Regions from separate parts of the Saccharopolyspora sp. NPDC002578 genome, predicted to be linked through region 1. Evidence: riboswitches for the same ligand, from Rfam matches in the RefSeq annotation. Region 1 holds a riboswitch; each other region holds the start of a gene.
The links. Region 1 has a riboswitch for cobalamin ahead of cobN (cobaltochelatase subunit CobN). Riboswitches for the same ligand answer to the same signal wherever they lie in the genome.
Positions count from the first base shown of each region.

Region 2: it holds a riboswitch for cobalamin, as region 1 does, so the genes downstream of both, ACWD38_RS23135 (ABC transporter substrate-binding protein) here and cobN (cobaltochelatase subunit CobN) in region 1, are expected to answer to the same signal.
Region 3: it holds a riboswitch for cobalamin, as region 1 does, so the genes downstream of both, ACWD38_RS02460 (ABC transporter substrate-binding protein) here and cobN (cobaltochelatase subunit CobN) in region 1, are expected to answer to the same signal.
Region 4: it holds a riboswitch for cobalamin, as region 1 does, so the genes downstream of both, ACWD38_RS02210 (Rossmann-like domain-containing protein) here and cobN (cobaltochelatase subunit CobN) in region 1, are expected to answer to the same signal.

Region 1 is NZ_JBSFWJ010000022.1:18,807-26,398, reverse strand. It holds gene cobN (cobaltochelatase subunit CobN) at 1-2,273, opposite strand, end outside; cobalamin riboswitch at 2,396-2,529, opposite strand; gene cobG (precorrin-3B synthase) at 3,127-4,557, shown strand; gene ACWD38_RS13405 (precorrin-8X methylmutase) at 4,554-5,219, shown strand; gene ACWD38_RS13400 (precorrin-2 C(20)-methyltransferase) at 5,216-6,778, shown strand; gene ACWD38_RS13395 (cobalt-precorrin-6A reductase) at 6,766-7,515, opposite strand; gene ACWD38_RS13390 (cobalt-precorrin-5B (C(1))-methyltransferase) at 7,550-7,592, shown strand, end outside.
Region 2 is NZ_JBSFWJ010000059.1:6,783-14,374, reverse strand. It holds gene ACWD38_RS23150 (LacI family DNA-binding transcriptional regulator) at 1-47, opposite strand, end outside; gene ACWD38_RS23145 (ABC transporter permease) at 455-1,240, opposite strand; gene ACWD38_RS23140 (ABC transporter permease) at 1,237-2,223, opposite strand; gene ACWD38_RS23135 (ABC transporter substrate-binding protein) at 2,220-3,743, opposite strand; cobalamin riboswitch at 3,837-4,028, opposite strand; gene ACWD38_RS23130 (DUF899 domain-containing protein) at 4,108-4,866, opposite strand; gene ACWD38_RS23125 (hypothetical protein) at 5,041-5,709, shown strand; gene ACWD38_RS23120 (hypothetical protein) at 5,752-6,486, shown strand; gene hrpB (ATP-dependent helicase HrpB) at 6,732-7,592, opposite strand, start outside.
Region 3 is NZ_JBSFWJ010000002.1:190,364-197,955, forward strand. It holds gene ACWD38_RS02440 (caspase, EACC1-associated type) at 1-513, opposite strand, end outside; gene ACWD38_RS02445 (effector-associated constant component EACC1) at 521-916, opposite strand; gene ACWD38_RS02450 (ABC transporter ATP-binding protein) at 1,153-1,911, opposite strand; gene ACWD38_RS02455 (FecCD family ABC transporter permease) at 1,908-2,942, opposite strand; gene ACWD38_RS02460 (ABC transporter substrate-binding protein) at 2,939-3,955, opposite strand; cobalamin riboswitch at 4,039-4,169, opposite strand; gene ACWD38_RS02465 (cytochrome P450) at 4,445-5,635, opposite strand; gene ACWD38_RS02470 (hypothetical protein) at 5,778-6,719, opposite strand; gene ACWD38_RS02475 (NAD(P)/FAD-dependent oxidoreductase) at 6,938-7,592, opposite strand, start outside.
Region 4 is NZ_JBSFWJ010000002.1:134,807-142,398, reverse strand. It holds gene ACWD38_RS02230 (CPBP family glutamic-type intramembrane protease) at 1-274, shown strand, start outside; gene ACWD38_RS02225 (terpene synthase family protein) at 325-2,550, opposite strand; gene ACWD38_RS02220 (hypothetical protein) at 2,831-3,127, opposite strand; gene ACWD38_RS02215 (class I SAM-dependent methyltransferase) at 3,913-5,319, shown strand; cobalamin riboswitch at 5,626-5,794, shown strand; gene ACWD38_RS02210 (Rossmann-like domain-containing protein) at 5,945-6,787, shown strand; gene ACWD38_RS02205 (PLP-dependent cysteine synthase family protein) at 6,784-7,592, shown strand, end outside.

The DNA of each region.
Region 1 (7,592 bases):
ACCCGCACCACGTCGTCCGGGGCGTCGCCCAGCACCGAACGGCACACCTCGACGACGGCGCCGAGCTCCCAGCCGTGCTCCTCCATGCCGGAGACGAGGGCGTGCGCGGAGGTCTCCACGTCGTCCACGGTGCCGCGCGCGACGCTGCCGTCCTCCAACATGCCCAGCGCCTCGCGCAGGCCGGGCAGCGCGCCGCTCTGGCCGCCCCACACCTGCCGGGCGCGCAGCATCGCCAGCACCAGGTTCACCCGCGCCTCGCCCTTCGGGGCGGCGCCCAGCACGTGCAGGCCGTCGCGGATCTGCGCGTCCTTGATCTCGCAGAGCCAGCCGTCGACGTGCAGCAGCATGTCGTCGAACTCGGCCTCGTGCGGGCGCTCGTCCAGCCCGAGGTCGTGGTCCAACTTCGCGGCCTGCATCAACGTCCAGATCTGGCTGCGGATCGCGGGCAGCTTCGCCGGGTCCATCGCCGAGATCTGCGCGTGCTCGTCGAGCAGCTGCTCCAGCTTCGCGATGTCGCCGTAGCTCTCCGCCCGCGCCATCGGCGGCACCAGGTGGTCCACCAGCGTCGCGTGCACCCGGCGCTTCGCCTGGGTGCCCTCGCCGGGGTCGTTGACCAGGAACGGGTAGATCAGCGGCAGGTCCGCCAGCGCCGCGTCCGGCGCGCAGGACGCCGACATGCCCGCCGTCTTGCCGGGCAGCCACTCCAGGTTGCCGTGCTTGCCCAGGTGCACCATGGCGTGCGCGCCGAACTCGTCGGTCAGCCAGCGGTAGGCGGCCAGGTAGTGGTGACTCGGCGGCAGGTCCGGGTCGTGGTAGATCGCGATCGGGTTCTCCCCGAAGCCGCGCGGCGGCTGCACCATGATCACCACGTTGCCGGCGCGCAGCGCGGCCAGCACGATCTCGCCGTCCGGGTCGTGCGAGCGGTCCACGAACTGCTCGCCGGGCGGCGGGCCCCAGTGACCCTCGATGCTCTCGCGCAGGTCGTCGGGCAGCGTCGCGAACCAGTCGGCGTAGCGCTTCGCGGGGATGCGCACCGGGTTGCCGGACAGCTGCTCCTCGGTGAGCCAATCCGGGTCCTGGCCACCGGCGGCGATCAGCGCGTGCACCAGCGCGTCGCCGTCCTGCGCGGCCACGCCGGGCAGCGCGTCCGGACCGTCCTCCGGGCCGATGTCGTAACCGGCTTCGCGCAGCCGCTGCAGCAGGCCCACCGCGCTCGCCGGGGTGTCCAGGCCGACCGCGTTGCCGATGCGGGAGTGCTTCGTCGGGTACGCCGAGAGCATCAGCACCAGGCGCTTGTCCTTCGGCTCCACGTACCGCAGCCGGGCGTGCTTCACGGCGATGCCCGCGACGCGCGCCGCGCGCTCCGGGTCCGCCACGTACACCGGCAGGCCCTCCGAGTCGTTCTCCTTGAACGAGAACGGCACCGTGATCAGCCGACCGTCGAACTCGGGCACCGCGACCTGCGTGGCCATGTCCAGCGGGGACAGGCCCTCGTCGTTGTCCTGCCACGCTTCGCGGCTGGAGGTCAGCGTCAAGCCCTGCAGGATCGGCACGTCCAGGTCGGCGAGCGCGCCCACGTCCCACGCTTCGTCGTCCCCACCGGCCGAGGCCGTCGCGGGCTTCGTACCGCCCGCCGCGAGCACCGTCACGATCAGCGCGTCGGCCTGGCGCAACGTGTCCAGCAGGCCCGGTTCCGGGGCGCGCAGCGACGCGCAGAACACCGGCATCGCCCGGCCGCCCGCGTCCTCGATGGCGTCGGAGAGGGCGTGCGCGAACGCGGTGTTGCCCGCCATGTGGTGCGCCCGGTAGTAGAGCACCGCCACCTTCGGGCCCTCGGCGTTGCGCGGCTCGCGCTCCAACAAGCCCCACTTCGGCGTCTCCACCGGCGGCTCGAAGCCGTGGCCGGTGAGCAGGACCGTGTCGGACAGGAAGTTGAACAGCTGCGTCAGGTTCTCCGGGCCGCCCTGCGCGAGGTAGGCGTGGGCCTGCGCGCACACGCCGCCGGGAACGGTGGAGCACTCCATCAGCTCCGCGTCCGGGGCCTGCTCACCGCCGAGCACCACCACCGGGCGCGGGCCCGCGAGCAGCGCGTCGAGGCCCTCCTCCCAGGCGCGGCGGCCGCCGAGCAGCCGCACGATCACCAGGTCGGCGCCCTCCAGCAGCGGCGGCAGGTCGTCCACGCCGAGCCGGGCCGGGTTGCCGAGGCGGAAGTCCGCACCGCTGGCGCGTGCGCTGAGCAGATCGGTGTCCGATGTGGACAGCAGCAGGATCATGCGGCACGCTCCCGGCTGAGCAGGGACGCGGGCATGCGGACAGGACGCATGGTCAACCTTCCTCGGGGTCCTCGCCCCGGAGTCGTCGGCACCCGGTGTCGGACCGGGCGGTGGCGGCGCGGAGTGTCCTGGCTCCCGGATCGGCGCTCGCTCCGGCCTTCCCGTCCGCGCACGTGCGCGGGCAGTGACCTTCGTTGTGCGGAGTCCGCTCCCCGGTGACAGTGGCGGGACCGCGCCGGACTCGCACCGGCTTCCTCCACTCGTCGCCGTCGACCACTCTCCGCAACGGGGCGATCGTTCGTCAAGTGGCCTGCTGCGCTGGTGCGCGAGAGATCACGCACGTGGCACCGCGCCGTTCGGCGGAACGCTCGCGCGACGGTCACCCACCGGACACGAGCGCTCGCCGAGGAATCCCCTCACCGCGAACTCGGTCGACACCGGCGCACCCCCGCACGCCGCCCCCACTCGTCACGTTGTGGACGATTCCCGCAATTTCGGGAGAAATCGAACGACCCGATCGAGGTGAACGTTCCTGATCCCGGCCGTGGAACCACTTCTGATCAGGGGAAACGAGTTGTCCACATGGGGTGTCCGGCACGCCGGGGGCGTTCGATTTCTCGCGAAATTGCGAGGGCTTGAACAAGGTCCGGCCGGGGTTCGCGGGGCGGTCGTGCGGGGGAGGCCGCCGGGTCGGGGGTGGCTGTGGTGAGGCACATCGCGTTTTGCGTCCGCAACGAGGCCTGGCCGTAGTATCGACGACCGCCGGTGCGCGCCCAGGGCCGCGCACCACCGGAGACCCGCGCCGTGCGCTGGGAGTTCCGACCGACCACGAGCGATGAGAGCGGGGAGAACCGTGCCGCCACGAGCCGAACCGGACGCGTGCCCCGGCGCGCTGCGGGTGCACGAGGCCGCCGACGGCGGCCTGGCCCGGGTCCGGGTGCCGGGCGGGCGGCTCGACGCGCGGCAGGTGCGGGCGCTGGCCGCCGCGGCGGAGCTCGGCGACGGCGGCTGGGAGCTGACCTCGCGGGCGAACCTCCAGGTCCGCGGGCTCGCGCCGCACGCCGTGGCGGAGTTCGCGGCGACGCTGGCCGACGCGGGCCTGCTGCCCTCGCCGACGCACGAGCGGGTGCGCAACATCATCGCCTCGCCCTACACCGGTTGCGACGACGCGGGGTCGCTGGACGTGCACGCGGTGTCGACCGAGCTCGACCGGCGGTTGTGCGCGGCGCCCGCGCTCGCGGAGCTGCCGGGGCGGTTCCTGTTCACCGTGGACGACGGGCGGGGCGACGTCGCCGGGCTCGCCGCCGACATCGGGCTCGCCCCGGCGGACGGTTCGGTCGCGGTGCTGCTGTCCGGTGCGGACGAAGGAATCCGGGTCGCGACCGCGGACGCGGCGCGCGCCGCGGTGCTCGCGGCGGAGGCGTTCCTCGCGGAACGGCGGCGGCAGGAGTCGGCGAGCTGGCGGCTCGCCGAACTCACCGACGGTCCCCGGCTGATCGCCGCGCGCGTCATCGCCGAACCGGGCCCGGCGGAGGACGGTGCGCCGATCGCCGACACCGGCGCGGAGTCCGCTGACAGCACCGGATCTGCTCCCGGCACGGACGGTTCCGCTGAGCGTGCCGGGACCGTTCCTGCCGCAGCCGGCGGATCGGCTGAACGCACCGAGCGGCCCATCAGCGCGAGCGGTGCCGCTGAACGCGCCGGTTCCGCCCCCGGCGTGGGGGAACCGGCCGGCGGCGTCGGGTCTTCTCCCGCAACGACGTGCCACTCCGGTCCGGGTCGTCCCGTCGAGCCCGTCGCCACCCACGCCGATCTCGGCGTCCTGCACCGCCGCGACGGCCGGGTGAGCCTCGCGCTGGGCGCCCCGCTGGGCAGGCTGAACGCCGAGCAGGTCGCGGCGCTGGCCGCCCTGGACCGCCCGCTGCGGCTCACGCCGTGGCGCACCCTGCTGCTGCCCGGAATCCCCGAGCACGACGCGACGACCCTGCTGTCCGAAATGGACGGAGCCGGTTTCGTGGTGGACACCGCCGCGCCGCTGGCCGGGGTCACCGCGTGCACCGGGAGCCCCGGCTGCGCCAAATCCCTCGCCGACGTGCGCTCCGACGCGGCGCGCGCCGCCCGGCCCGGCGCGTTGCCGGTGCACTGGGCGGGCTGCTCGCGCCGCTGCGGCCGACCGGCGGGACGAGGAGTGGAAGTGCTGGCCACCGAGGCCGGCTACGAGGTCGGCGGCGAACCCGCCGGCGAGTTATCCGCCGCGCTCGAAGCGGCACGGAGGGCAGTGTGAGTACCGGACGCAATCCAGCCGGGGCCGAGGGCACCGGTGGCTACGAGTACATCCGGGAGGGCGCGGAGATCTACCGCCGCTCCTTCGCGACGATCCGCGCCGAAGCGGAACTCGACGGCATGCCACCGGAAGTCGCCGGAGTCGCCGTCCGCATGATCCACGCCTGCGGCATGGTCGACCTGGTGCGCGACATCGCCTGGTCGCCGAACGCGGTCCTGGCCGCCCGCGAAGCGCTGCGCGCCGGGGCGCCGGTGTTCTGCGACGCCGCGATGGTCGCCGCGGGCGTCACCCGGCGTCGCCTCCCGGCGGACAACGACATCCTCTGCACCCTCGGCGACCCGCAGGTGCCGCAGCTGGCGCAGGAGCTCGGCACGACGCGCAGCGCGGCGGCGATGGAGCTGTGGCGGGACCGGCTCGACGGCGCGGTGGTGGCCGTCGGCAACGCGCCCACCTCGCTGTTCCGGCTGCTGGAGATGGTCGACGCCGGAGCGGGCAAGCCCGCCGCCGTGCTCGGCCTGCCCGTCGGTTTCATCGGCGCAGCCGAGTCCAAGCAGGCACTGGCCGACCACCCGGAGCTGGAGCACCTCGTGGTGCACGGCCGCCGAGGTGGCAGCGCGATGGCGGTGGCCGCCATCAACGCGATCGCGAGCGAACAGGAGTGAGCAGCACCGTGGAGCAGGCAGGCAGGTTGTTCGGCGTCGGGCTCGGACCGGGAGATCCGGAGCTGGTGACGGTGAAGGCGGCGCGGCTGATCGGTGAGGCCGACGTGATCGCCTACCACAGCGCCCGGCACGGCCGCAGCATCGCGCGGTCCGTCGCCGAGCCGTACCTGCGGGCCGGTCAGGTCGAGGAACCGCTGGTCTACCCGGTGACGACGGAGACCACGAACCACCCCGGCGGCTACCAGGGCGCGATCGACGAGTTCTACGCCGAGGCCGCCGAACGCCTCGCCGCGCACCTCGCCGCCGGGCGCACCGTGGCGCTGCTGTGCGAGGGCGACCCGTTCTTTTACGGCTCCTACATGCACATGCACAAGCGCCTGGTGGGCCGGTTCGACGTGGCCGCGATCCCCGGCGTGACCTCCGTCAGCGGCGCCGCCGCGATGCTGGGGCGCCCGCTGGCGGAGCGCGACGAGGTGCTGACGGTGCTGCCGGGGACGCTGGAGCCGGACAAGCTCGCCGAGCACCTGGCCTCGACGGACGCGGCCGCGGTGATGAAGCTGGGCCGCACCTTCGACGGTGTGAAGGAGGCGTTCGAGAAGGCGGGACGGCTCGACGAGGCGTACTTCGTGGAGCGCGCCACCACGGAGCGCCAGCGGTTGCTGCCGCTGGCCGAGGTGGATCCGGCGTCGGTGCCGTACTTCTCGCTGGCGCTGCTGCCGAGCCCGGTGAACTCGGGCAGCCCGCTGAACCTGACGGACGCGACCGGCGTCCCGGTTTCCCCTGCCACGACTGAGCAATCCGCGCCCGCCGCGGCGCGCGAGCCCGGCATCGGCGAGGTCGTGGTCGTCGGCCTCGGCCCCGCGGGTCCGCAGTGGACGACCCCGGAGGCCCACACCGCCGTCGCCGCCGCCGACGACCTCGTCGGCTACGGCCCCTACCTGGACCGGCTCGCGACCAATCCGCGCCAGCGCAAGCACGCCTCGGACAACCGGGTCGAGGCCGAGCGCGCCGAGTTCGCGCTGGACCTGGCCCGGCGCGGTTCGCGGGTCGTGGTGGTGTCCTCCGGCGATCCGGGCGTGTTCGCGATGGCCAGCGCCGTGCTGGAGGTCGCGACCGAGGAGCGGTTCACCGACGTCCCGGTGCGGGTGCTGCCCGGCCTGACCGCCGCGCAGGCCGTGGCGAGCCGCGTCGGCGCTCCGCTGGGCCACGACTACTGCGTGCTGTCGTTGTCGGACCGGCTCAAGCCGTGGGAGATCATCGTCGAGCGCTTGGAGGCGGCGGCGAAGGCGGACCTGGCGATGGCGATCTACAACCCGGCGTCGCGGAGCCGGACCTGGCAGGTCGGCGCCGCCCGCGACGCGCTGCTCAAGCACCGCGCGCCGGAGACCCCGGTGATCATCGGGCGGGACGTGGGCGGGCCGCAGGAATCCGTGCGGACGGTGGAACTCGGCGACCTCGATCCGTCCGATGTGGACATGCGTTGCCTGCTGGTGATCGGCTCGTCGACGACCAGGGCGGTCGGTGGCGCGGTGTTCACCCCGCGCCGCTACCCGGCGTGACGCAGGCGTTCCAGCGCTTCCTCGACGGTGGTGGCGGGCACCCGCGGTTCGGGTGGCCGCTGCACCACGACCACCGCGACGCCGAGCTCCCGCGCCGCGTCGAGCTTCGCGCGGGTCATCGGGCCGCCGCTGTTCTTCGTGACCAGCACGTCGATGCGGTGCTCGCGCAGCAGCGCCACCTCGTCGTCGAAGGTGAACGGTCCGCGCGCCAGCAGCGTCGTGAGGTGCGGCGGCAGCGGCGGGTCCGGCGGGTCGACGGCGCGCAGCAGGAACCGCAGGTCCAGGTGCGCGAACCGGCCCACGCCCTGGCGGCCGGTGCTGAGGAAGATCCGCTCGCCGAGCCCCGGCAGCGCGGCGGCGGCCTCGTCCAGCGAGCCCACCAGGTGCCAGCCCGGTTCCGCTTCCCACGCGGGACGGCGCAGCACCAGCAGCGGCGTGCCCGCCAGCGCGCAGGCGCGTGCGGCGTTGGCGGTGATGACCCGCGCGAACGGGTGCGTCGCGTCGACCACCGCGTCGATGCGGTGCTCGCGCAGCCACGCGGCGAGCCCGTCGGCGCCGCCGAACCCGCCGACGCGGACCTCCCCGGCGGGCAGCTTCGGATCGCGCACCCGGCCCGCCAGCGAGGAGATCACGTGCACGCCCGCGTCGTCGCCGAGCCGCGCGGCGAGGTCGCGGGCCTCGCCGGTCCCGCCGAGCACCAGGATGCGCCGCACCCCGGTCGCGTCGCTGCTGTGCATGCGTGCACCCTTTCACGGTGAAGGAGGCGGCATCATGACTGGTCAGGAAGGCCCCGCGCTGCGCTACGGGTGGACCA
Region 2 (7,592 bases), on a different contig from region 1:
ACCGGGCCCGGCGCACCGGCCACCGGACCACCGGATTCCTCGGCCATCGCCGCCCCCCGCTTCCGCCTCGATCGGATCGAGCCGCCAGTGTTAGCGCTAACACATCGGCGGTCAAGGTCCTCCGGGGCGAATTGCTCCGACCGCCGCGACGGCACTGCGGTGGACGGCGGCGCCGCCCACTCCATCGGGGGCAACCGCGCGCACCTCGGCCCTGGTGCGCGGCCCCGCTCTTCGGGCCGGAGCCGAAGGCCCCACCCCGGACGTGCCGGGCCGGCGCCCGCGATTTCGCGAGGAATCAACGGTCTCCGGCGTGTCCGACATCCCCTGTGGACAACCGTTCCGGCAGATCAGCGGGGGCACGATGGGCTCGGAGCGGGGGTTTCGCCTCGTTCGGGTGGTTCAACTTCTCGCGAAATTGCGGGAATCGTCCACAACGTGACGGCTGGGGCCGGGGTCAGCTGGGGCCGCGGCCGGTCACCAGGTGGTGGTCGACGGTGAGGTTGATGCCGGTGCAGAGGGCGACCAGCAGGCCCGCCGGGACGAGGACCGCGCACGGCTGCAGGAACAGCGCCTCCTGGTTGCGCTCCACCAGCACCGCCCAGTCGGCGGTGGCGGGATCGAGGCCCAGGCCGAGGAAGTTCGCCGAGGCGACGAGGTACAGCACCAGGCTCAACCTGCCGCCCGCGTCCACGGCGACGGGCGCGAGCACCCCGCGGCCGATGTAGCCGAAGTGGATGCGCCACCACGATTCCCCTTGCAGCGCCATCGCTTCCACTGCGCCGCGCCGGCCCGCGTCGAGCGCCGCACCGCGCACGATCCGCACCACGGCGGGCAGTTGCAGCAGCGCCACCGCGACGACGAGCGCGCCCGCCGTCCGGGTACCGGTGGCGGCCAGCACCATCAGCACCAGCAGTCCGGGCAGTGCCAGCACCAGGTCCAGGCCGCGGGTGAGCCACCGGTCGAGCCACCGGTACGGCTGGCCCACCGCGGCCAGCGCCAGCGGCACCCCCGCCAGGTAGGACAGCGCGAGCGCTCCCCCGGCCAGCGCCAGCACCGATCCGCCGCCGTGCAGCGCCAGGGCGAGCACGTCCCGGCCGAGCACGTCGGTGCCGAGCGGGTGCGCGCCGCCGGGCGGCAGCAGCGGGACGCTCGCCGCGTTCACCGGCCCGGTCAGCAGCGGTCCGGCCAGCGCCGCCATGAGCGGCACGCCGAGCAGCACCCAGCCGAGGACGCGGCTCATCGCGCGCCCGCCCGGAACCGGCGCGCCGCCAGGTCGACGACCGCGTTGACGCCGATCGTGACCGCGGCGAACAGCAGCGCGTAGCCCTGCACCGCGGGCAGGTCCCGGGCGCGCACCGCCTCGACGAACCCGGACCCGAGCCCGTCGAGGGCGAACAGCGCCTCCACCACGACCACGCCGCCGAGCAGCCCGTCCACGGTGCGCCCGAGTTGTTGCAGCACCGGGCCGATCGCGTTCGGCAGCACGTGGCGCAGCACCACCGCGCGCGCACCGAGCCCGGCGCGTCGCGCGTGCGTCGCGAACTCCGCGGAGTTCGCGACCACCACGCCGGCGCGGACCTGCCTGGCCAGCGCGGACAGCTGCTTGGCCACCAGGACCGCCACCGGCAGCACCAGCACCGCGGGTTCGGCCGCCAACGACCAGCCGGACAACCCGGCGGCCGTCGCGGGCAACCAGCCCGCCTGCACCGAGAACACGCCCACCAGCAGCAGCGCCAGCGCGAACTCGGGCACCGAGTTCAGCAGCACCACCGCGAAGTTCACCGAGCGGTCGAACCGGGATCCGGCGCGCAGTCCGCTGCGCGCGCCCAGCCACAGCGCCAGCGGCAGCACGATCAGCAGGGTCAGCACCGCCAGCAGCACCGTCGTCGCGGCGTTGCCCGCGATCTCGTCGACAACCGGGCGCCCGGTGCGCAGCGAGGTGCCGAGGTCGCCGTGCAGGATTCCCGCCGCCCAGTCCAGGAATCGGGTGCCCAGCGGCTCGTCCAGGCCGAGGCGCCGCCGCAGCGCGTCGACCTGCCCGGTGTCGGCGTGCTCGCCGAGGACGACTTCGGCGGTGTCGCCGGGCAGCAGCGCGGTGAGCGCGAACACGCCGACGGCGACCAGCGCGATCTGCGCCACCGCGACGCCGATCCGGGACAGCACCGCGCCGAGCACCCGAGCACCGGGGGCCGCCCCGCGCAGCCGCGGAGCGAGCGCGATCACCCCACGCTCACCCGGTCGAACCGGGCCCAGTCCAGGGAGTTCGGTGGTGCTCCGCGCACGCCGGACACCTGGTCGGAGGTGGCGACGTTCCAGCCGCTGAAGCCCCACACCACCATGCCGCTGTGCTCCCGCGACAACCGCTGCGCCCGCGCCAGCAGGGCCGCCCGCCGATGTTCGTCGGCTGTGGACAGAGCTTCGGCGTGCAGCGCGTCGAATTCGGCGGAGCGGTAGCCGGTGTAGTTGTTGCCGCCCGCGTCGGAGGTCATGCGCTGGCCGAGGAACGTCGGCACCGGCAACGCGGCGGTCCTGCTCAGGGAGGCCACGCCGTGCTCCTTGATGTCGGAGAAGTACGTTTCCGACGGCCCGACCCGCGGCGTCACGCGCATCCCGATGTCGCCCAGCTGCTGGGAGATGAGGCTCGCCGCCGACTCGAAGTACGGGTCGACGGAGCTGGTCTGCAACTCCCAGCCGAGCCCGTCGGCGCGGGCCTCCCGCAGCAGCGACCGGGCGAGCTCCGGGTCGCGGACGGGTTCGGGCAGGCCCGCCGGGTAGAACCGCAGACCGGCGCCGAACAGGTCGTTGCCGATCCGTCCCTGGCCGCTGAGCGCGATGTCGAGCAGCGCTCGGCGGTCCAGCCCCGCCCGCACCGCGCGCACCAGCCTGGGGTCGGAGAACGGGGGCCGGTCGACCTTGAGCAGCAGCGACTGCATGGTGCCGAACGGCGCGGAGTGCACGCGCGCCCGGCCGCCCTGCTCCAGCAGTCGCACCGAGTTCGCGCTGACGTCGTGGGCGTAGTCGACCTGACCGGACAGCAGCGCGTTGACCCGCGCGCTCTCCTCCTCCATCGGCACGAACTCCAGCTCGGCCGGGGTGGCCGGGCCGGACCAGTGGTCGTCGAACCGCGCGAACACGGCGGGTTTGCCGGGTTCGAAGGACACGAAGCGGAACGGTCCGGAGCCGACGGGGGCGGTGAAGTCGGTCGTTCCGGCGGGCACGATCTCGGTGGCGGGGGCGCCCCACGCGGCGGGGAACTCGAAGTTCGGCGCGCCGAGCACCAGTTCCAGTTCGGTGGCCGAGATCGCCGTGCTGGCCGCGAAGTCCACGTCTCCGAAGTGCGCGCTCGCCTGCGCCGCGGTGGAGTCGTCGGCGATGCGCCGGTACGTGTAGAGCACGTCTTCGGCGGTCACCGGGCGTCCGTCGTGGAACTTCGCCGGGCGCAGCCGGATCCGCCAGCGGGTGCCGGTCGGATCAGGCTGCCACCACTCGGCGAGGCGGGGCACCACGCTCATGTCGTCGGCGTAGCCGACGAGCGTGTCGAACAGCGCTTTCGCCCTCGCCTGGTCGACGAACAGCGAGCCGGTGTGCGGGTCCAGGGATTCGGTCGCCCCGCCCGCGGGGAACGCCACCCGCAGCCGCCCCGGGCTCGACCCGGAACCGCCGGAACAGGACACCAGGGGCACCGCGGCGAACGCTCCCGCGACACCCGCGAGCAGCCGCCTGCGGCCGAGCACGCCGCTCACGCGGCGCGGCAGGACTCGGGGGACCGACCGGAATCCGGCGCGTACAACGAGTTCGGGTGCACTTCGTACCTCCTCGGGGCTCCGCGACCCCGTGCGAATCGGTACGACGGTGCCAGTCTCCTGGCTCATGGATCAGCGCCGCGCCCCGCCTTCCCACCGGTTTCCCGGCAGTGGCCCCAGTGGACGCGGCTCCCCATTCACAGTGGCGGGACCGCGCCGGATTCCTCACCGGCTTCCTGCACACCGTCGCAGTGGAACGTCGCGACAACCTTTCAGCCTGCGTTGATCGTTGTCAAGAAACATGTGAACCACCCGATGCGGGCGGACCCGCGGTCATCGCCCGACCCCGCTGCGCCGCCGGTGATCAGTACTCGTCGTGGTAGCGGACCTTGTCGCTGCCCGCCGGAGCGCCGACGGCACTCGCCCGGCCCTTCGGTTCCTCCCACTCCTCCTGCCTGCCCAGCGCGGTGAGGTCGAGCAGGCTCGTGGTGCTGCCGAGGCCGTCGAGGCCGCGCGCGTACGTGGAGTAGGTGTGGAACACGGCGTCCCCGTCACGCAGGAACACGCTCAGGCCGGGCAGCTCGAACGGCTCGGAGCCTTCGACGTAGTAGCCGACCCCGGCCCGCTCCAGCTCCGCCCTGGTGCGGTAGTTGTACTCGATCGGCGACACCGATTCGTCGTGGGTGACGTGGAAGTCGTGGTTGAACCGGCCGCCGCCGGAGGAGTACCACGGGAACGTCCAGCCCATCCGCTCCTTGAACGGTTCGATCTTGTCCAGCGGCGCCCGCGAGACCACGACCAGCGAGGTGTCCCGCGCGCGCAGGTGCGTGAGGTCGCCGAACTGGTCGACGAACCCCGAGCAGCTCGGGCAGCCCGCGTCCCAGCTCGGGTCGAACATGAAGTGGTAGATCAGCAGCTGGCGGCGCCCGCCGAACAGGTCGAGCAAGGTGGCCGTCCCGTCCGGGCCGTCGAACCGGTAGTCCTCGTCGATGCGGACCATCGGCAACCGCCGCCGGTCCGCGTTGAGCGCGTCCCGCGCCTTCGTCGCCGCCTTCTCCCTCGCCAGCAGTTCCTTGCGCGCGGCGAGCCATTCCTCCCGCGACACGACCTCGGGCAAGCTCATCGTCGTCCTCCTCGAATCGTCCGTTCCACGAGTTCGACCGCTCGGTGCGCGGGAACTCATCGCGCAGCCCGCCGGTTCCACCGAACGGACGACCCGGGTGCTCGCGGGGCTCGTTGTCGGGGGTCTGGTGCAGAGTGTCGCCATCACAAGATCGACGCTTGACGAGGACCACCGATGACAGCACCGACGTTCCCCGCGGACACCCTGGATTCCGAAGGCGGCCCCGCATGGATCTCCGATCTCGGCGCGGAGGACCCGCACCAGCTCGTGCACCTGGTGCGCGACCTGCAGCCGCTCGAAGCGCTGGAGGTGCTGGGGGCGAAGCTCCGGCACGTGCGGCCGTGCACCTTGCCGCCGGAGCGCTCCGACGAGCACACCTCGCTGCCGCGCACCGCGCTCGGCGACGTCGAGTGCAGCGCGGTGCTGCTGGCCGGACGGATCGGCGGCTGGACCTTCGTCCTCGACGACGCGGGCATGACCTCCGAGGTCTCGGGCGTCGACGGCGCCTTGGTGGATCCCGCCGTGGCGCTGTCCCGGACCGGCGGGTCGGCGTTGACCCTGGCGAACAACTTCAGCGGGCCGAGCTGCGGCCTCGTGTTCGCCGAGCACGGCGAAGAGGTGCTGTGGACGAACTCCGACGACCTCGACGGGATCGCGCCCGAGCTGGAGGGCAGGCTCAAGGACGCCGTCGAGGCCGCCGGGATCGTCGAGCAGGACTACCTCGATCCGGGTGAGCGCGACCCGGAGGCGGTCATCCGCATGGGCTGCGCGCTCGCGGGGATCACCTCCTGGACGTCGGCGGACGTCCGCGGCGCCGACCTGGTGATGCTGCCGTTCGGCTGAGCTCGCCCGTCGGCCCGCCCTTCCCCACTCCGAGGAGATGTCTTGCCCACACCTGGTTTTCCACCTGGAACCCTGGACGCCGATGATCGCCCGATCTGGCTGTCCGAACTGGACGTGATCGGCCACTCCACCGCGCACCTGGTGCGCGACGTCGCACCGCGCGCGGCGCTGGAGCTGCTCGGCCTCGACGCCGGTTCCGCCGTGCCGTGCACGTTGCCCGCGCAGTCCACCGACGAGCACACCTCGTTGCCGCGCGCGGCCCTCGGCGACCCCGACTGCGTCGCGGTGCTGCTGGCGGGCCGGGTCCACGGCTGGACGCTGGTGTTCGACGACGCCGGCGCGACCAGCGAGGTCGGCGACCTGGAGCGCGCCCGCGCGGTGGACGCGGCGGCCGGCGGCGACTGGTCCGGTCTCGAGGCGATGGCGGGCAGGCCGAGACCGGCCGTGCAGGAGCCGAGCGCGGTCCTGTCCGCCGCCGGCGGACCCGCGGTGACGATCCGGACGAACTTCACCGGCCCTCCGGTAGCCATCGGGTACGCGATCGACGGCGAGCTCGTCTTCAGCACGGACTCCGACGACCTGGACCTCCGCGATCCGCAGCCCCGAGCCGACGTCCGGGCGGCCATCGCGGCGGCGGGCATCTCCGACGAGGACGACCTGGCCCCCGGCGAACCGGACACCTTCGCCCTGGCCCGCATCGGCTGCGCCCTGGCAGGCGTGACCTGGACGCTCCCCGACCTCCGAGCCACCGACCTCATCGCCCTCACCTTCAACTGAACAGAACCAAAGCCGCTGACCACTTCTCTTTGATCTTGCATTCTCCAAGTGAGCGCCTTCGTGGTCGTTGTCTTGTCAGCGGCGAAGCCGCTGAGCAGTGACCACCAGAGCAACCGGCACCGCCGCGGGTTCTCAGGTGCTTCCTCGCGAGGACAGCTTTTTCCCTCGTGGCGGAGCCACTTGGGAAAAAGATCCCGCAGCGAGGAAGCACCTGAGGTTCCGCCACCCGCCCCCTACGCAGACGATCAACGGCGGGTCTTCCGCGTGGGAAGTGCCGTGGTGGGGTCGGTGGGCCAGGGGTGCTTCGGGTACCTGCCGCGCAGGTCGGCGCGGACCTGCGGGTAGCCGGTGGCCCAGAAGGACTCCAGGTCGGAGGTGACCGCCGCCGGGCGTCCGGCGGGTGAGAGCAGGTGCAGCACCAGGGGGATTCGGCCGCCGGCGAGCATCGGGACCTGGCGCCAGCCGAAGACCTCCTGCACCTTCACCGGCAGCACCGGCCGATCACCCGAGTAGTCGATCTTGATCCGGGACCCGGAAGGCACCTCGACGCTCTCCGGCGCGAGCTCGTCGAACCGGGCCGCCTGCGACCACGGGATCAGCCTCCGCAGCCCGCCCGCAGCGGAGATCCGCGTGAGGTCGGCCCGCTTCCGGGCGCGGGACAGCTCCGGCTCCAGCCAGGAGTCCACATCGGACAGCAGCGAGTCGTCGTCGACGGCGGGCCACGGTTCGCCGAGCACGGAGTGCAGGAATCCGATGCGGTCGCGCAGCCGGACGGCGTCCTGGCTCCAGCGCACCAGCTCCAGTCCGTCGACGCGGAGCCCGTCGAGCAGCGCAGCCCGCACCAGCGCCGGGTCGGGTTCGCGCAGCGGCCTGCTGTCCACGGTGATCGCGCCGATCCGCTCTTCGCGCACCGCCCGCACGTCGCCGCCGGACCACCGGACCTCGTCGCGCGCGCTGAGCAGCGGAGCCGCCACTCGTCGAGCCAAGCCCTCGTCGGCGGGGGCGGCGAGCCGCACCGTGCCGTGCGCGGCGCCGGGGCTGCGGTCGGCGACCGCCACCGCGAGCCACTCGGCGTGCCGCAGCGGCGATCCGGTGGGCACTTCGAC
Region 3 (7,592 bases), on a different contig from region 1:
ATCACGCGCCGCCGAAGTCAGCACGTACCCACCGTGCACATCTGCGAGATCGATCGGGTCCTGCGAGCTGAGCGTGCCGATCGCGCGGCCGGAGAAGCAGCAGTCCAGCACCACGACGATCGCGCGGGCCCGGCTGTTGAGCAGGCTCCGCCGGATCGAGGAGTACGCGACGGAACTGTGCTCCAGCCGGTACGACTCGGGGTCCGTCGCCTTCGTCGCCAAGTACAGCTCACCGTCGGCGCTGACGAACCCGTGCCCCACGTAGTGCACGAGCAGCACATCCGTCGCCTGATCCGCCGCTTCCGCCACCGCGAGCCCCATCCGCATCGGATCGGCCGAATCCAAGATCCGAATGATCTGCTCCGAACGCACCCCGCACCGCTTCGCCAGCACGCCCGCCAGATCGTCCATAGTGGACTCGACAGCGGGAACCGGCGGCGCCGCGACGTCGTTCGCGCAGCTCTGCGTGCCGACCAGGACCACCCTGCTACCCGGCGAGCGCAACTCGGCCATCGCCGGATCATCCCTCCAGGCGCGACGCATCGGACGTGGTCGCGGCGAGCGCCGTGGACAGTTCGTTCGCGAGCCGCCCGCGAGCGGTCAGGTCCGCTGCTCGCAGCTGCCCGGCGGACAACGTGCCACCGGTGCCGTCGGCGGTCCTGGTGACGGTGCAGGCGACCTCGGCGGCCCGGTGCTGCAACCACGTGCTCACGGCGGTGACGACTCCGGACGTCGTCGCCCCGGTTCCCAGCGCCACCAGGATCAACGTCGGAACGGTGCCGAGATGACCTGGTTCGGGAGGACGTTCGACGAGCTGCACGCGCCCTCGCAGCTCCGGCTCCTCGGCCAGCCACGTCCGCAGTGCGCGCAAGTCGTCCGCCGCATCGTCCCCGGTCAGCGAGATCTCCAGGTCCACGTCGACCCCCTGTTGTCGAGTTCGAAACGGCGAAACGCGTCCGGAAGTCAGCGAATTCCGCGGAGCCACGTTAGCGCGAGTCACGACGCGCGCGAAGGCGGTGGGTCCTTTTCGCCGCACATTCACGAAAAACCCGCACGGGCGCACGTTCGGGTCGTCCGATCGAACCAACGGAATCGAGCTCGACGACACGCACGGTGATCAATTCGAGCTCGAACCCGACAGGACGCCGATTTTCACCCGGCACGGAATCGCACGTGCGGATTTCCATCCACAATGGACACCGAGCACCGCACGCCGTACACGTCGGCCACGAGCTGCTCGGTCAGCACCTCCGCCGGGGTTCCGGTGGCCACCACCCGACCGCCGGAGAGCACCGCGAGTTCGTCGCAGAACATCCCCGCCAAGTTCAGGTCGTGCAGGGCGATCACGCTGGTCACCGGCAGTCGCCGCACCAGCGCGAGCAGTTCCAGCTGGTGGGCGATGTCGAGGTGGTTCGTCGGCTCATCGAGGATCAGTTCCGCCGGTTCCTGCGCCAAGGCCCGCGCGATCTGCGCGCGTTGCCGTTCCCCACCGGAGAGGCTGTGCCAGCGCCGGTCCGCCAGCCCGTCGAGCCCGGTCTGCGCCAGCACCCGCCGGATGATCTCCGCGTCGGCCGGGTTCGCGCCGCCCCAGCCGTTGCGGTGCGGGGTGCGGCCGAGGGCGACCACCTCGGTCACGGTGAGATCGACGTCGGTGCCCACCTGCTGCTCCACCACCGCCACCCGGCGAGCCAGGTCGCGCCGGGGCCACTGCGGCACCGCGCGCCCGCCGATCTCGACGGCCCCGGAGCTCGGTCGCCGCAGTCCGGCCAGCAGCCGCAGCAGCGAGGACTTCCCGGACCCGTTCGGCCCGAGCAGGCCCACCGTGCGGCCCTCGTCGACGCGCAGGCCCACCCCGTCGAGGATCAGCGCGCCTCCGGCGGACCAGGACACGTCGTGCGCGGACAAGCTCACGACACCCTCCCCCGCTTGGCCAGCAGCACGGCGAACGCGGGCACGCCGACGAGCGCGGTGACGACGCCGACGGGCACTTCCTGCGGGGCGGCGATGGTCGTGGCCAGCACGTCCACCCACACCAGCAGCACCGCGCCGAGCACGGCGGTCACCGGCAGCAGCGCGCGGTGGCGCGGACCCACGAGCAGCCGCGCGGCCTGCGGCAGCACCAGCCCGACGAAACCGATCGCACCGGCGGCGGCCACCAGCGTCGCGGCCAGCAGCGCGGTCGCCACCAGCAGCACCGCCCGCAACCGTGCCACCCGGACGCCGAGGGAGGCCGCGGCGTCCTGCCCGAACGCGAACGCGTCCAGCGCCCCCGCCCGCGACAGGCACAGCACCAGGCACACCGCGCACACCGCCGCGGAGATCGCGACGTCGTTCCACCGCGCGCCGGACAACGACCCCAGCAACCAGAACAGCACCCCGCGGGTCTGCTCCGCGTCCGCCGAGGTGATCACGATGTAGGAGGTGAGCGCGGAGAACAGCTGGGTTCCCGCGACCCCGGCGAGCACCGTGTGCCCGGCCGCTCCGCCCGCGACCGAGGCGAGCAGCATCACCAGTGCGAACGCCACCAGCGCCCCGGCGAACGCGCCCGCGGTGAGCCCGATCGCACCCGCGCCGAGCCCGAGCACCACGACCGACACCGCGCCGGTGGACGCTCCGGCGGACACGCCGAGCAGGAACGGATCGGCGAGCGGGTTGCGCAGCAGCGATTGCAGCACCGCCCCGCACACGCCGAGCCCGGCTCCGCAGATCGCGGCCAGCAGCGCCCGCGGCAGCCGCAGCTGCCACACGATGCCCTGACCGATGCGGGAGACGTCGGTGTCGAGCAGGCCCAGCCGATCGGCGACCACGCTGCCGACGTCGCCGACGGTGAGGTGCGCCGGCCCGAGCGTGACCGCGACCGCGATCGACAGCAGCAGCGCCGGAATCCCGGCGAGCACGATCGCGACCGGCGGCAGTCTCCCCGCGGACGGCACTGCCGTCACCGCTGGCGGTCCATCTCGACGAGCCGGTCCGCGAGCCGTTCGATGCCCCGCACGGTGCGCATGCTGACGTTGAGCTCGGTACCCGTCATGCCCATCAGGTGCCCGTCGCGCACCGCCGCGAGCCGGGACACCGCCGGATCCTCGTGCAGGAACCGGGTCTTCGCCGCCAGCCCGTCGCCTTCGCCGTCGCGGGTGAGGTCGCCGAGCACCAGCAGGTCCGGGTCGCGCGCGAGGACGTCCTCCCAGGACACCTGCGGCCACATCGAGCTGATGTCCGCGTAGGCGTTGCGCACGCCCAGCGCGCGGGTCATGACCGCGGGTGATCCGGTGGAACCCGCCATGTACGGCGATTCGGTGCGGGCGAACCAGAACAGCACCGAGGTCTCGGCGCGGGAGTCGAGCCCGGCGACCTTCCGCTGCGCCGCCGCGACCCGGCCGCGCAGCTGCTCGGTGAGCGCGTGACCACGTTCGGGGACGCCGAACAGGTCGGCGATCTCCTGCACCTCGCGGTAGATGTCGTCGAGCTCCACCGGTTTCGGCAGCGGCGCCTCCTCCGGGAAGCAGTTGCTCGGCGACAGGTACGTCGGCACGCCCAGCTCACCGAACCGCTCGCGGTCGGCGACCCCCTCATCGGTGAACACGGCCTTGTAGGCGCCGAGCACGAAGTCCGGTTCGGTGCCCAGCACCGACTCGAACGACGGGTTGTTGTCGGCCAGCCGCGGCACCCGCGAGTTCGCCTCCGCCAGCGCCGGATCGACCGGGTCGGTCCAGGTCGCGGTGCCCACCATCCGATCCGCCAGCCCCAAGGCCAGCATGATCTCGGTCGTGGACTGGTTCAGCGACACCGCGCGCCGCGGCGGCGCTTCGACGGTGACGTCGGTGTCGCAGTTGCGCACCGTCGTCGCGGCCTCGCCGCGGATGGTGTCGTCGGCGGGCGCGGCGCACGAGACCAGCACGGCGGCGGCCAGCGCCACCAGCCCGAGGCGTAACGAGCGGGCGTGCGAGAACGGCATGGCACGAGGTTCCTCACCCCGGACCCAGGCGCGGAGTCCGGCAGGCTGCGACCCGGAACCGCCTGCGGTCCGGGGAGCCGGCCAGGTCTTCGGGCTCGGGCTCAGCGGGCGAGATCCCTTCCCGGACCGGGAGGTCCAGTGGTTCCGGCCGTGGCCGTCCTCGCCCATCGCCCCTACCGCTGCGCGTCAGCTCCGGCTTCCGACCGGATTCCCTGCCCTCACGGGCGCGACAGGCTCCCGAGCACCCTAACCGGACATCCCACTACCCCATCAAGGTGATGTTCCTCGCCGTGAGTAGGGGTGAGCGGCCTGCATAGGTGGTCGGGTGGCGGAACCTCAGTCGCTTCCTCGCTGCGGGATCTTTTTCCCGAGTGGCTCCGCCACGAGGGAAAAAGCTGTCCTCGCGAGAAACCCACTGAGAACCCGCGGGTGGTCGAGCTGCGTGCGTGGTCGCTGCTCAGCGACTTCGTCGCTGACAAGACGCAGACGTCACCAGGTGACGGGGAGTCTTGCGATTCCGTTGCCCATTTGTTCGTCGTCTTCGGAATCGGTGGGCATGCCGACCTTTTCGATCGGGACGGCGAGGGTGAGCTCGGGCAGGCGGCGCAGGAGCGCTCCGTAGACCTCTTGGAGTTCGATGCGCGCGAGGGGGGCACCGATGCAGTGCGACAGGCCGTGGCTGAACGCCAAGTGCGGGTTGGGGCTGCGGCCGACGTCGAAGGTCTCCGGGTCGTCGAAGACGCGGTCGTCGAACGACGGCGAGTAGTGGTCGCACAGCACCAGGTCACCGGCCTTGATGACGACACCGCCGATCTCGATGTCCTCGCCGGCGTAGCGGGGCTGGAAGGACTCGTCGACCTTGCTCAGCCGCAGCACCTCCTCGACGGCGGTCTCCAGCAGGCCGGGGTCGCGCACGACGCGTTCGCGCTGCTCGGGGTGCGAGGCGAACAGGGCGATGCCCGCGCTGAGGTTCGTCGGCGTCACCAGGTACGAGAAGCTGATCGTGGAGATCAGTTCGCACACCGTGCCGTCGTCGATCTCCGCCTCGCACAGCGCGGAGATGAGGTGCTCGTCCGGTTCGCGGCGCTTCTCCGCGACCAGTTCCTGCAGGTAGGCGAACAGCTCTTGGGCTCCGACGGCCACCTTCTCCGACTCGTCGAGCCGTCCGGCCCCGGCCAGCATCGCCATGAACCGGTCGTGCTCAGCCACGCCGAGCAGGTCGCAGAGCACTTCGAACGACAGCGGCAGCGACAGCTCCGCGTGCAGGTCCACCGGCGGCGCGGACGCCGTGATCCGGTCCAGGTGCGCGGCGACGCGCGCGGCGACCCGCTCCCGCAGCGCGACCATCCGCTTCGCGGAGAAGTGGGGGGTGAGCGCGGCGCGGGTCTTCACGTGGATCTCGCGCGCCACCTCCGGATCGTCGCTGCGCACCAGGGTGTCCAGCAGCGGGCTGTCGAGGTAGCGGGGCCGGTTCTCCGGGTCGGGGTGGGAGCGGCCGATGCGGCGGTCCTTGAGCAGTTGCTTGAGCTCGGCGAGCCGGGTCACCAGCCACGCCTCATCACCGGCGCGGGTGCGCACCTTGACGACGGGGCCGCGTTCGCGCAGCTGCCGCATCAGCGGGCTCAGCCTGCCGACCACGGACCCTTCGGACTTCAGCAGCGGCAGCTCGTCGACGGTCATGGATGTGTCCTCCGCGGCGGGGCAGCGATCATGGGCGTGCCGCCGACGTTAGGCCCCATTCGCTGGGGAAAAGACCACACCGCGGGAGCGGGTCGGCCCTCGGCGCCGGCAGCGGACGCCGCACTCGATCCGGACCGGACGGTCACCGCCGAAACGTGAAGTGATGACCGCTTTCATGATCCCACCCGAACACGAGCAGCATGAAGACGAAGTTCACCAGCGCGGAAGTCCACAACGCGATGAGCGGCGACATCCACTGACCTAGCACGACCACTCCTCCGGAGAGCGCGAACAGGACAGCACCCGGACCAACTAGGAGCCCGACGACTCCCCCCAGCGCGGAAACAGTCGCACCAGCACGCGACAGCAGTACATCTCGTCCCACGAAGAAGTAGGCGATCGAAGCCATCATGGCGGCGGACACCGACGGGAGGAGGATGAATCCTTGGACACCCGTTTCGATGGAATCGGGATCGGAGCGGATCGCTCGCCCGACGGGATCCCACTCCGCGGGGATGTCGCCCCACCTCAGACCGATGGCAGCCAAGATCAGGACGAGCACCAGGATCACGAAGATCCCTACCCGCTGCCAGGGTGTTCGAACCGCTTTGCGCTGCGGCCTCGCGATGCGGTACGTCTTGGGGATCTTGTAGCTCTTGTGCCCATCGTGCGTCCTCGAACCGATCGTGGCCGCACCATCCCGGGCAGCGTGCTCATGGCGGGCGACGTCCACCGCGGCGCTCCGCCGCGTCGATGGCTTGACCGTCGCCACTGCTGGAGATTCCGGCTCCGAGCGCCCGGCGAGTTCGGCACGCGCGTCCGACGGCGAACTCCTGCACAGCGCCAGATCTCCTGCCGCGTTCACCGCGCGACGCTGCGGGCGCGGCAGTCCGTGCGAGGAGAGTCGGCGGTCGACGTGGCGGAACAGTTCGTCGAGGCTCACGGGGCCGGACGTGCCCAGCGCCTCCAGCATCGCGCCGGTGAACGCCGTGTGCCGCTGCCCCGCGGGCGCGTGCGACACCGAGGTGGCCGTGGTCGAGGTCATGATGTACGTACCGGCGATGTCGACCTTCCCCGCGATCACGTTCCGCGGCTCGGCCCACGCCGAAAGCAGAGCCGATTCGGAAAAGCCCCTGATGCGGCCGCTTGCTCGAGACCGGATCTCTCAGACGCACTCTCCCGGCTTGCACCGATCACGTAGGGGTTCTCTGATTCCGGCGGCGGAGATCCAGGACCGCCGATGCCGCTCGCAGTGCGCGCACCTGCCCACCGCACGAGCGTGCGCAGGCGGAGCGCGACCCCTCATCTCGCGTCGTGGGCGGCGATCGCTCGGTCGATGTCGTCGGCGAGGAGGTGGTGGTTGAGGGCGATGGCGGCCTTCGAACCGGCGGCTGCCGCGTTGACGAGCTGGGCGGGGCTGTCCGAGACGTTGCCCGCCGCCCACACTCCCGCGACGCTGGTCTGGCCGGAGGGGTCGACGCGGACCCAGTCGTCGTCGCCGGCCTCGCAGCCCAGCGACGTCAGCAGCTCGTCGCGCGGTACGAACCTCGGGCCGACGAAAACGGTGCTGCGAGCGACGATCCGGCCGTCGGCGAGTTCCACGGCGGACACCGCGTCCGCCTCGGTCACGACGCGCACCACCTCCCCGTCGACGATCCGCACTCCGCGGGCCAGCAGGCGGTGGCGTTCGTCGTCGGTCAGCGCGATCCGGTTCGGGAAGAACACGACGTCGTCGGACCACTGCCGGATCAGCTGCGCCTGGTGCAGCGAGAACGGCCGGTTGTCGCCGCCGACCACGGCCAGCGGGGTGTCGCGCACCTCGAAACCGTGGCAGTACGGGCAGTGCAGCACGTCGCGGCCCCAGCGCTCGCGCAGTCCGGCGATCTCCGGCAGTTCGTCGCGCAACCCGGTGGCCACCAGCACCGCGCGGGCGGTGAGCACGTCGTCGCCGTCGAGG
Region 4 (7,592 bases), on a different contig from region 1:
GATGGTCGGCATGTGCGTCCTCGTCGGCGCGGTCTTCGGCTGGCTGCGGCTGCGCTCGGGATCGGTGTGGCCCGCCGCCCTCGCGCACGGCGCGTTCAACGCCGCGGGCGGCACCTACCTGCTGTTCGCGCAGGCGGGGGAGAACGTCGACACCACGCAGGCGACGATCCTCGGCTGGAGCGGGTGGATCGTGCCGCTCGTGCTCGTCGTCGTCCTCGTCGCCACCGGGCAGTTCGCCGCCGCGAAGCACCCGTCCGGCCCGCCGGAACGCTGAACCTCAGGCCGGGCGCGGCGACCAGCACCGCGCCCGGTCGAACAGGGTTCCTACGCCCGGCTCAGCGTCGTGGCGATGCGCGCCGCCGAGGTGCCCAGGCCGGTCGGTCCGCCGAGCACCGCCGCCGCCACGATCGGAGCCGCCGCGGGCTGGTGGCGCAGCACGGACTCCTCGTAGCGGTGGCAGCCGTCGTGCCACACGAGGATGCCGGAGAGCCAGTTCCGCAGTTCCTCCACGTAGCCGAGCAGCACCTCGCGGGCACCGGCGTCGAGGTCGAACTGCTCGAACAGGGCGGGCAGCTCCTCGGCGACGACGTGCTGGAACTGGCTCATCCGCGCGTTCATCAGGTCCACCACGACGGCGACGGCGCGGTCCTTGTCGCAGTCCAGGAAGTTCTGCACCACGAGGATGCAGTTGTGCAGCTCGCCTTCGAACTCGATCTCCTTCTGGTACGAGAACACGTCGTTGAGCAGGCAGGCGTAGTCGGCGGCCGAGTTCTCGATGGAGCGCAGCGTGCGAGTCCGGTAGATCTCCGGCGGAACCGCGTTGCCGTGCGAGAGGCGGCACAGGCTCATCGTCAGGTCCGAACCGAAGGTGCGCCGCCGCATCTCGATGTAGTCCACCGGGTCCGGGATCCGGTTCTGCACCTGGTTGCCGAGCTCCCACAACCAGCTGTCGATCATCACTTCGATGGTGCGGCGGAAGGTGCGGCGCGCGTCGACGCCCATCGGCGCGGTGGTGCGCTGCCACAGGTCGGCCAACGACACCTCCAGCGCGTTCGCCGGCGCCGGTGTCGGCTCGTCCTCGACCGGCATGAACAGCGGCAGCCGTTCCGTGCACACCTTGGCGGCCGCGACATCACCGGTGCGGCCGAACATCACCGGGTAGAAGTCGTCCCCGTAAGTGCCCCACGCCAACCAGCCCGTGCTCAAGTCCAGCTGCTCGGCGGCGGCGTCCGGGTGGATGCCCGCGGCGCACAGCGCCAAGTCGAAGTCGCGGATCAGCCGCTCGTTCCAGACGACACCGTCGAGAATCCCCACGCGGTGCGCCCATTCCACGACGTTCTCGCGGGCCCGCTCCAGGTGCGGGCTGGACTTCGCGGTGAACGGCATGTGCATGTCCTGGCGGGGCACCGGGCCGACCCGCCGGTACGGCTCGTGGCGGAACGAGCGGGCCCGCTGCGGTGCGGTGCGCAGCACCGACGTCGCGATCTGCGCGGCGGAGGTGCCCAGGCCCGTCGGTCCGCTCAAGCCGTTCGCGGGCACGGGTTCGTCGCGCGTCCCGCCGTTCATGTACCTGCTGGACCGCATGTGCCACTCGTGCCCGCCGGACTGCCAGTCCTGCAGGCCCTTGACGTAGGCGAACACCCCGGCGCGCGAAAGCGGGTCCACCTGGTGCTCCTCGAACAGCGCGGGCACCTCGGTGAGCGCGGTGTGCTCGAACTGGTGCAGGCGGGAGGTCAGCAGGTCGTTGACGGCTTCGGCGGCCTCCTGCGTGGTGCAGTCGAGGAACCGCTCGAAGACCAGCACCCCGTTGGAGAGCTCACCTTCGTCGAGCACTTCGCGCTCGTAGGAGAACAGGTCGTTGCGCAGGTGCACCGCGTCGGAGAAGGTGTCGCGCAGCACCTCCATCGGCCGGGACGCGGCGATGCCCGCGGGCACTTCGGCGTTCACCGCGTGCTCCACCAGGTTCGCCGACCACGGCGCTCCGCCGACCTTGCGGCGCATCTCCACGTATTCGATCGGGTTGGACAGCCGGTTGCGGTTGATGTTGTGCAGTTCCCACAGCGACTCGTCGAGCAGGTGGCGGGTGTTCTCGGCGAACCGCCGCCGCCAGTCCTCGGAGCGCGCGGGCACGGTGCGGTTCCACAGGTCGGCGAGCCCGCCTTCGACCGGGTTGCGCGGGGTTTCGGTGATCTCGCCGTCGATCGGCATGAACAGCGTCAGCCGGTCCAGGTGCTCCTGTGCGGCGGCCATGTCGTGGCTGCGCTTGTAGAGCTCCAGGAAGTGGTCGTCGAAGTAGAAGACCCACACGTACCAGTCGGTCACCAGGTCCAGTTCGGGGCCGGGCGCGTCCGGGTGGGTGTAGGCGCACAGCAGCGCGTAGTCGTGCGAGTCGAAGTCCTGCTCGTCCCAGATCGGGACGCCCTGCTGCGGGACGTCGATCATGTCCTGCTCGTAGGCCCATTCCTTGGTGTGTCGACGGGCGCGTTGCAGGTGCTGGTTCAGCCTCGCCGGATGAGCCACGTAGAACTCGGGCAGCTGGAACGGTTGCACGTGCGCACCTGTCCTAACTCCGCCGGTCCGGCGGGGATCGTTCCGCTCGGGCCCGCGATCCGCGGCGGATCGTCCTGACGGCCCAGCGGGGGATGGTCTCGATGGAGCAGGCAACCAGAGTTCGCGGCGGCGGCCAAGATCGCGAACACAGGTGCACTCGATCGAGAGGCACGGCTGCTCGCCCGGCCCAGCGCTCCCTTCGGAGCGTGTCCTGAACCGGACCACCGCTGGGCCGATCGGGTGGCACCGCACGCCTGCGTCGCTGTTTCGAGGTGTCGTGTCAGCGGTCGAGGTTCTGGGGGCCGCCGGACTCGGGGGAGGCGGCGCGGGCGAGGAGGACGGCGAGCTCGCTCAAGGTGTGGTCGTAGACGCCCCACAGGTCGAGGTCGATGCGGTGGCGGCTGCGCAGTTCCAGTTCGAGCTCGGTGATCTCGGCGGGGTCCAGTTCGAGGTGGTCGCGGATGCGGTCCTCCGGGTGGCGCGCCGTCGAGCCGAAGCAGAGGTCGCCGAGGATCGCCTGGGCGCGTTGGATCTCGCTGCTCAGGTCCGCGCCGTCCCCGCGGCCGGCGCCGGTCATCGGACGGCCGCCCGTCGCGCGTTCCGCGTCGACGGCTCGGGTAACCGTTCGCGCATCGTGATCGCTCCCAATCTGTCCACAGTGGAATTGCGGGGAAGTGCTCCGGAGCGACGACGGGCGAGCCTGCCCGCGCAGGAGGCCGCTGAGGTGGATTCCGGAGCGGATGTCGCGCGGTGGCGGCGAATGCCGGCCGCGTCCCGTTGATCGGCTCGGATCCGGGAGAGCACCTGCCGGGAGATCGGGCGTCGGAGGTGCGCGGCCGAGCGTGTCAGCGACGGTCCGCTCCTGACAAGGAAGATCCGGCACCACAACCCGTTGGTGGCGGGCACGTCCCGCCGGTCTCGCGTGGACTCCGATCCGAGTTCGACCGTCCGTGATCGAGTCCGCGCTCGCGATCACTCAACGCGGGGACGCAGGAAAACGCTTTCGGTGGTCGTCGTGGCGGGACCCGCTCGTCCATGATGGATTCATCGCGGTCTTCCCGGACCGGCGTCCGCTGCGGATCGCCGGGCACCGGGTGCTTCCCGTTCGGACGAGGAAGTCCGGGCGTCCCACCGGCGCTGTGCGAATCTCCGCCGGCCGCGATTCGGCGCAACGACGCGCCTGCCGCCGCGATCCCGTCTCGGACTCCGCGGACCTGCCAGTGCCCCGCGCTCGCCGACGTCCTCCAGCGGGACCTGCTTCTCCAGCGGGACCGAGTTCCCCGGTCACCCCGAATTCGACTGCGCCGAGCCGGATTCGCCCGGCACGGCCGGTCCCGGTGCAACAGCGAAGGAGTCGAGCAGATGCGTGCTCAAGAGCAACCGGGCCTCCCGCGGGTCACAGCCCAGCCGGACCCGGCGCCGGATACGGCGAGGTGGGGAGGACTGCGCGCCGCGCTCGTGCACCACGACCCGCAGGTGTCCGACGTCGCCTTCGCCCGGCTCGCCCGCGAGCTGCTCGACCCGGCGGCGGCCGGCCCGGCCGACCTGGTCGGCCCGGTCGAGGTCCTCACCGGCTCCCCGCACCCCAACCGGGCGCGGGTGGCGCTGCTGCTGGGCGTGCTGCTCGGCGACGACGAGAGCAGTTCGTACCTGCCGGGACAGATCAAGGGCGTGCTCGGCGACCGGCTCAACGCGTCGCTGCGGCTGCTGGAGCGGGCCGACACCGAGCCGTGCCTGCGCACCGCGCTGCTGCACCTGCTGATGCACCTGCCGGAGCAGCGCGACCGGATCTCGCCGGTGCTGCCGGCGGATCTGGACGAGCACGACGCCGCCCGGCTCCGCCGTTGCTTGACCGTCCCCGACTTCACCGATCCGAGCTGTGCGGCGGGAATCGGCCGGGCCTGGCCGTCCCCGGCGCACTGGGGGAGCCTCGCGCCGATCACCGGTCCGGTCCGAGCCGGTGCGGAGCTCGCCGAGCTGTGGGACGCCGAGACCGCCGCGCTGCGCGCCTACCAGGGCGCGCGCGCCGAGCACGAGATCCACCACGCGTTCGGCTGGCCGGAGCTGCCGGAACCGCCGGAACCCGTCACGCCCGCGTCCGGCGCCTACCGGCGGCTGCTGGAGCAGGAGTCGACGGCGGGCCAGCGCATCGAATTGCTGCGCGCGGAGTCGGGCGCGGTACCGGGCGGGAACTGGGACCGGTCGGTCACGGCGTGGGACGAGGACGCCTACCTGCGGCGGAACCTGCGCCCGGCGCCGGGGCCGGTGCTGGACGTGGCCTGCGGCACCGGGCGCTGGACGCGGGTGCTGGCCGAGCAGGTCGGCCCGGACCGGGTGCTCGGCCTGGACTCGGCGGCGCCGTTGCTGGAGGTGGCGCGCGCGGCGGTCCCGGGCGTGCTGTTCACCGAGGGCGACGCGCGGGCGCTGCCGTTCCCGGACGCCTTCCTCGGCGCGGTGAACTGCTCCGACGCGCTGCACCTGCTGCCCGAGCCGCAGCGGGTGATCGCGGAAGTGGCGCGCTGCCTGCATCCGGCGGGCACCTTCACGGCGACCACCTACCGGCCGGGGACGCGCGCGTTCCAGCGCTACTTCCAGCGCTGCCACGAGCGGGTGTTCGGGCTGCGGTCGTTCGAACCGGAGACGATCGCCGAGGCGTTCGGGTCGGTCGGATTGGACGTGGTGGATTCCAGCGGGCCCGGCTCCTTCCTGTACCTCACCGCCCGCCGCCGGGCCGTCGGACGCGGCGGAATGGGAGCGGTGGCGGTCTGATCCGCGCTCCGGCGGAATTTCGCCCGGTTTTTTCCAGAATTGCCGGGAACCAATCCGGCCGACTATCCGACGGTCTCGGGCGCCTCGTTCCGCGGAGGCTCGGCCGAACGTCGCGCACGGCCCTTGCCGGAACACCGCGCGAGCATCCGCTCCGATGTTCCGGCAAGGGTCATCGACGTCATAGTTCTTTCGGCGGCGCCGGTTTTCCGGCGCTCATACCTGCGCGGACGCAGTTTCCGCGTGTCGTCGCTGCTGCGTTCCGACGTCCGGCGCACTTGACATTCCTCAGCGGGACTGCGAACTTTTCACCCGTTCAAGCGACGGTGTTCAGGAAGCCGGTGTGACTCCGGCGCGGTCCCGCCACTGTGAGTGGGGAGCCCGCCTCCACCCGTGCCACTGCCCGACAGGGTGGGAAGGCCGGAGGCCAGGGTTCTGATCCACGAGCCAGGACACTGGCATCGTCGTACCGATTCGTACGGGGTCGCGGAGCTCCGGAGGAGGTACGTGGTGCTGCGCATCGACGCATCGCGCCCGACGGGCGCAACTTTCCCCTCGGACCCTTGTGGTCTCCCCCGGGCGTAGCCCGCCTTCGATCGTCGCTGACCGGACCGGCTTCGGGAGACACGTGCGTCCTGTTCCTGCCACCACTGATCAGTCCTATTCGGACTCGTTGATCGAGTCCGCTCTGGCCGGCGCGTTCTGCGGCGCCGACGGGGGAACACCGCAGCAGACCACGGCCGCGGTGGCGTTCCTGACCGTGCAGGCCGCCCGGCACACCGGTCGCGGCACCGGCTACGTCAACACCGTGCTCAGCGTGCGGGTCGGCCCGGCCGTCGGTTCCTGCGCCGTGGAACCCGGCGCGCTCGACGAGCACGCGGTGCGCGACACCGTCGGGCGCAGCGTCGCCGAACTGCTGGCGCACCCGCTGCGCCCGGTCCGGGTGGCCGCGCTGGACGCCTACCTCACCGCGACCACTCCGCACGGCGCGCACCCGCTGGCCCGCCAGGTACGGGTCCCGGCGGGGGATTCGCTGGCGAAGTCGATGGCGCGGGCCCGCGCGGTGGCCGCGATCACCCGGGCCCCCGAGGGCGGCCGGGTGGCGGTGATCGGCGTGGTGAACTCGCTGCTCGCCGCGTTGCGGGAGCGCGGGCTGACCTGCGTTCCGTGCGACCTCAAGGGTGGCCGGACCGAGTGGGACGAGCCGATCCTGACCGACCACGCGGCCGCGATCGAGGGCGCCGACGCGGTGCTGGCCTCGGGAATGGTGCTCGGCAACGGCACGTTCGACGAGATCGCCGCGGCCTGCGCGGCGCGCGACCTGCCGCTGACCCTGTTCGCCCAGACCGGGGCCGCGGTGCTGCGGGAACTGCTCGGCGGCCCGGTGCAGGCGCTATCGGCGGAGCCGTACCCGTTCTTCTGGCTCTCCGGCGAGGAGACCACGATCCACACCTACGAGGCGCCGCGATGACCGGTCGGGCACCGGCCCGGTCCGAGTCGCCGCTGGACCTGATAGGCAACACCCCGCTGCTGCGCGTCACCACCCCGATCGCCTTCGAGCACCCGGGTTTCTGGGCGAAGCTGGAGGGCGTGGCGCCCGGCGGGATGAAGGCCAGGGCGGCGCACGCGATGCTGGCGGGCGCGCGCGAGCGCGGCGAGCTGCGCCCCGGCGGCACGGTCGTCGAATCCACCAGCGGCACCTTGGGGATCGGGCTGGCGTGCGTCGGGGCGGCCTGGGGGCATCCGGTGGTCGTCGTCGCCGACGACGAGCTCGACGACATGACCCGCGCCCTGCTCACCGCGTACGGCGTGCGGGTGGAGCTGGTGCGGTCGCCGCACCCGGTGGGCGGTTGGCAGCGCGCCCGGCTGGAGCGGGTGCGGGAGCTGATGGCGACGCTGCCCGACCCGTACTGGCCGGACCAGTACAACAACCCGGACAACGTCACCGGGTACCACGGGCTGGGCCGCGAACTGCTCGACCAGCTCGACGACGTCGAGGTCGTGGTGTGCAGCGTCGGCACCGGCGGTCACAGCGCCGGGATCGCGCAGGTGCTGCGCGAGCACCGTCCGGAGGCCCGCCTGGTCGGGGTCGACGCGGCGGGCTCCACGGTGTTCGGCGATCCGGCGGTGAAGCGCCTGATGCGCGGTCTGGGCAGCAGCATCCACCCGGGCAACGTGGACTACGCGGCGTTCGACGAAGTGCACTGGGTCGGGGCGGCGGAGGCCGTCGCGGGCTGCCGGCGGCTGGCTGCGGGGTCGTTCGCCACCGGTGGGTG